2 regions of the Bradyrhizobium sp. STM 3561 genome follow, and region 2 is predicted to be linked to the other one. Evidence: riboswitches for the same ligand, from Rfam matches in the RefSeq annotation. Region 2 holds a riboswitch; the other holds the start of a gene.
What was found. A riboswitch is a leader RNA that binds a small molecule or an ion and turns the genes downstream of it on or off. The one in region 2 is predicted to bind S-adenosylmethionine.
Positions count from the first base shown of each region.

Region 1 (2,387 bases), 1.2 Mb from region 2:
TTGGCGACGCAGCGATTGACGCCCTCACGCGACAGCTCGATGCCGCGGCCGTCGATGCCGCGGGTTTCCAGCAGCTGGAGCAGATCACCGTCGCCGCAGCCGACGTCGAGCACTTTGGAGCCCGGCTTGACCATCTCGGCGACCAGCAGGTGGTCGGCACGAAACTGGCCGGACGGCGCGGTCGCAACGCGGTTCAGAGGCAGCACTTGCTGGACGGACATTGCTAGCGGTCCTTGAGGCTGACCCCGCGGGCCTTGCCTGCCGATTGCAGGAAGGCGCGGGAGATGTCGAAAAATTCGGGCACGTCGAGCAGGAAGGCATCATGGCCGCGATCGGTCTCGATCTCGGCGAACGACACCCGCGCGCTCGAAGCGTTCAACGCATGCACCAGCGCGCGCGATTCCGAGGTCGGGAACAGCCAGTCGCTGGTGAAGGAGACCACGCAGAAGCGGGTCTTGATGTCGGCGAAGGCCTTGGCCAGCACGCCGCCGTGATCGGCGGCGATGTCGAAATAGTCCATCGCGCGCGTCAAATAGAGATAGGAGTTGGCATCGAAGCGCTCGACGAAGGACGAGCCCTGGTAGCGCAGATAGCTTTCGACCTGGAAGTCGGCGTCGAACGAGAAGGTCGGCAGCTCGCGGTCCTGCATGCGCCGGCCGAACTTGCGGTGCAGCGCCGCATCCGAAAGATAGGTGATGTGCGCCGCCATCCGCGCCACCGCGAGCCCGCGATGCGGATGGATGCCGCGGTCGGCATAGCCGCCACCGTGCCAGTCGGGGTCGGCCATCACGGCCTGGCGGCCGAGTTCGTGGAAGGCGATGTTCTGCGCAGAGTGCCGCGTCGCGCAGGCAATCGCCAACGCGGAGAACACGCGAGCAGGATATGCCGCGGTCCATTGCAGCACCTGCATGCCGCCCATCGAGCCGCCGACGACGGCAAACAGCGTGTCGATGCCGAGCCGGTCGATCAGCATCGCCTGCGCCCGCACCATGTCGGGGATGGTGATGACAGGGAAATCCAGGCCCCAGACCTTGCCGGTCGCGGGATTGATCGACGCCGGCCCGGTCGAGCCCATGCAGCCGCCGATCACGTTGGAGCAGATGATGAAGTAGTGCTTGGGATCGATGGGTCGGCCGGGGCCGACCAGCGTCTCCCACCAGCCGGGCTTGCCGGTGACGGGATGCACATTGGCGACATGCTGGTCGCCGGTCAGCGCATGGCAGATCAGCACGGCGTTGGAGCGATCGGCGTTGAGCTCGCCATAGGTCTGGTAGGCGATCTGGAACGGGGAGAGGTCGACGCCGCAATCGAGCCGCAGCGGCTGCTCGGTGCCGAAATGCGCGACTTGCGAGCTTGGATGATCCACCTCGTGCGACCGTTCGTCGGCGCTGATCGCAGGACTCGGTATCGACTTGACGCTACCCATCTCGGACATCGACCTCGTTTGCGACTGGCTACTAGACCGCGCCGCTGACATCAGGCCATGAAAAACCCGGCCTGAACGATAGGTTCGGCCGGGATCGGAAGCGTCCCCGGCCTGTTTAGCGAATTTTTTAACGTGGCTGCAAGCCGGCCGGCTCAAATGACCACGGAACAGGCAAAAGCTACCGTCTCGGGCCGTTTTCGTCAAGTCGCGGCCCGGATCGAGCCAATTCGCCTCTTGCGCCGTGAACGGAAAGGGCCGTCATTTCTCTTTGCTTTCGTCGGCCCGACTGCCTAATCAGGACATTGATCGCAGCGGTGACGGCCTTACCAATTGTCTTGCCGATCCGCACCGGAACGTCCTTCAACAGCCCAAGCTCTTCAACAATCAAGTCAGACATGACCCAACGTCCGCCCGCGCCACCATCGCTCCAGGAACTGCGCAAGGAGATCGACGCGATCGACGAGGGCATGCATCGCCTGCTGATGCAGCGCGGCGACATCATCGACCGCCTGATCCAGGTGAAGCAGACCCAGGAGGTCGGCTCGGCGTTTCGGCCTGCGCGCGAGGCCGACATGATGCGCCACCTCGTGCAGCGCCATCGCGGCATCCTGCCGCTCGACACCGTCGAGAGCATCTGGCGCGTCATCATCTCGACGTTCACCTATGTGCAGGCGCCATTCTCCGTGCATGCCGACGTCTCGGTGAGCGAGCCGGCGATGCGCGATTCCGCGCGCTTCCATTTTGGCTTCACGGTGCCTTACGTCGCGCATTTCAGCGCGCAAGCCGCGGTCGAGGTGGTCGCGAGATCCAAGGGCGACCTGGCGCTGGTCTCGGCCACCTCCAGCCGCACACCATGGTGGCTGGAGCTCGAAGCGGAAGGCGCACCGAAGATCATCGCGCGGCTGCCTTTCGTCGAGCGTGCCGATCATCCGGCGGCAATGCCGGTGTTCGCAGTCTCGCG
Region 1 is NZ_CP120695.1:6,052,701-6,055,087, forward strand. It holds gene metW (methionine biosynthesis protein MetW) at 1-221, opposite strand, end outside; gene P6U28_RS28720 (homoserine O-acetyltransferase) at 224-1,426, opposite strand; SAM riboswitch at 1,521-1,600, opposite strand; gene P6U28_RS28725 (hypothetical protein) at 1,605-1,823, opposite strand; gene P6U28_RS28730 (chorismate mutase) at 1,822-2,387, shown strand, end outside.
Region 1: it holds a riboswitch for S-adenosylmethionine, as region 2 does, so the genes downstream of both, P6U28_RS28720 (homoserine O-acetyltransferase) here and P6U28_RS34215 (O-succinylhomoserine sulfhydrylase) in region 2, are expected to answer to the same signal.

Region 2 (2,387 bases):
GCACGAGAACCAATCGATCCCGGTCGAGAGCTTCGTGATCGCCGACGGCCTGCACATGAACGATTGGGGCTACGCCTGCTTCGCCCAGCTGCTCGGCGATGACATCATTCGTTCGGTCGGCCAGATCAGGATCGGTGTGAACGTGCCCGCGGACGTGAGGACGTACCGGCCGATGTAGGCACGCTGCCGTAGGCTGAGCAAAGGCGCACCGCGCCGTGCCCACCATCTCGTCATTGTAGTCGAGAATGGTGGGCACGCTTCGCTTTGCCCATCCTACGAGACCTTCGCTTCCCTCACGCCTTCTCCAGCGCCGCCGTCAAATCCTCGATCAGATCGTCCGCATGCTCCAGCCCCGCGGAGAAGCGGATGAAACCCTCGCTGATGCCGAGCGCGGCGCGGTCTTCCGGCTTCAGGCGTTGATGCGTCGTGGTCGCCGGATGCGTGACGAGGCTCTTGGCATCGCCGAGATTGTTGGAGATCTTCGCAAGCTTCAGCTCGTTGAGCACGCGGAACGCCGCCTGCTTGCCGCCCTTGACCTCGAAGCCGACCAGCGTCGAGCCGCCACGCATCTGCTTTCTCACCAGCGCCGCCTGCGGATGATCGGCGCGGCCGGGATAGACCAGCCGCGAGATCTTGGGATGGCTTGCCAGCACCTCGGCGATACGCGCCGCCGTGTCGGTCTGCGCGCGCACGCGCACGCCCAGCGTCTCCAGGCCCTTGAGCAGGACCCAGGCGTTGAACGGCGATATCGAGGGGCCGGTCTGGCGCATGAAATTGTGGATGTGCTCGGCGATGAAGGCTTCCGAGGACAGGATGATGCCGCCGAGGCACCGGCCCTGGCCGTCGATATGCTTGGTCGCGGAATAGACGACGACGTCGGCTCCCAGCGCGAGCGGGCTCTGCCAGATCGGGGTCGCGAACACGTTGTCGACCACGAGCCGCGCGCCGCCCTTGTGCGCGATCTCGGCGATCGCGGGAATGTCGAGCACGTCCAGCGTCGGGTTGGTCGGGCTCTCCAGGAAGAACGTCTTGGTGTTGGGCTTCAATGCGCGCTGCCACTGGTCGAGATCGAGCCCGTCGACCAGCGTGGTCTCGATGCCGTAGCGCGGCAACAGGTCCTGGATGACATAAAGGCACGAGCCGAACAGGGCGCGCGAAGCGACCACGTGATCGCCGGCCTTCAGTGGCGCCAGGATCGCGGTCGTCACCGCCGCCATGCCGGTCGCCGCCGAACGCGCGGCCTCGGCGCCTTCGAGCTCGATCATGCGACGCTCGAACATCGCGATGGTCGGGTTGGAGTAGCGCGAATAGATGAAGCCGGGATCCTCGCCCTTGAACCGCGCCTCGCACTCCTCCGCGCTGGCGTAGACATAGCCTTGCGTCAGGAACAGCGCCTCCGATGTCTCACCATATTGCGAGCGCAGCGTCCCGGAATGGACCAGGCGGGTTTCGGGGCGGTAGTTGGCAGGCGACTTCGACATAGGGTCCTCCGACATGACCATTGGGCGAAAATGGTCACAAAAAAACCGGCCTGGATATCTCCACTGGCCGGGATCACAGAGGTCCCCGGCCTGTTTAGCGATTTATTTAACGTGGCTGCAAGCCGGCCGGCTCAAATCACCACGGGATAAGTGATGCTCATATTCCGCAATCCCCTTTCCGTCAAGGCGTCCATCGGCTAGCCGTAAAAGGCTGGTATGTCCCGCATTTCGGGATGCGTTTGACCCCTGATGAGGACCTCCGGTTGACGTTCACGGTCGCCGCCGACGCCAATGGTATCCTGCCCGACCGCATGATCGCGGCGATGGCAGAAGAAGGCCTCATCCTGCCCGCATACGACTTCGTGGAGAGCCAGATCCAGCCGGCAAGCCTCGATCTGCGCCTTGGCGACATCGCCTATCGCGTTCGCGCCAGCTTCCTGCCGGGGCCCGGCGCCACGGTCGCGGAGCGTATCGACGAGTTGAAGCTGCACGAGTTCAGCCTCGCTGACGGCGCGGTGCTGGAGACCAACTGCGTCTACATCGTGCCGCTGCTCGAAAGCCTCGCGCTGCCGCCCGAGATCGTCGCGGCGGCGAACCCGAAGAGCTCGACCGGCCGCCTCGACGTCTTCACCCGCGTCATCGCCGACGGCACCCGCCGCTTCGACATGATCGGCGCCGGCTATCACGGTCCGCTCTACGCCGAGATCAGCCCGAAGACGTTTCCCGTGCTGGTGCGCGAAGGCTCGCGCCTCTCCCAAGTCCGCTTCCGCACCGGCGACGCCATCCTCAATGCCGACGAGCTCGACGCGTTGCATGCGGCCGAGCGCCTTGTCGACATCGACGATGCCGATCTCTCGGGCGGCGTTGCGGTCTCGGTGGATCTGTCCGGCGAGAAGGCAAATGGCT
Region 2 is NZ_CP120695.1:7,231,087-7,233,473, forward strand. It holds gene P6U28_RS34210 (SGNH/GDSL hydrolase family protein) at 1-178, shown strand, start outside; gene P6U28_RS34215 (O-succinylhomoserine sulfhydrylase) at 294-1,481, opposite strand; SAM riboswitch at 1,555-1,634, opposite strand; gene P6U28_RS34220 (2'-deoxycytidine 5'-triphosphate deaminase) at 1,715-2,387, shown strand, end outside.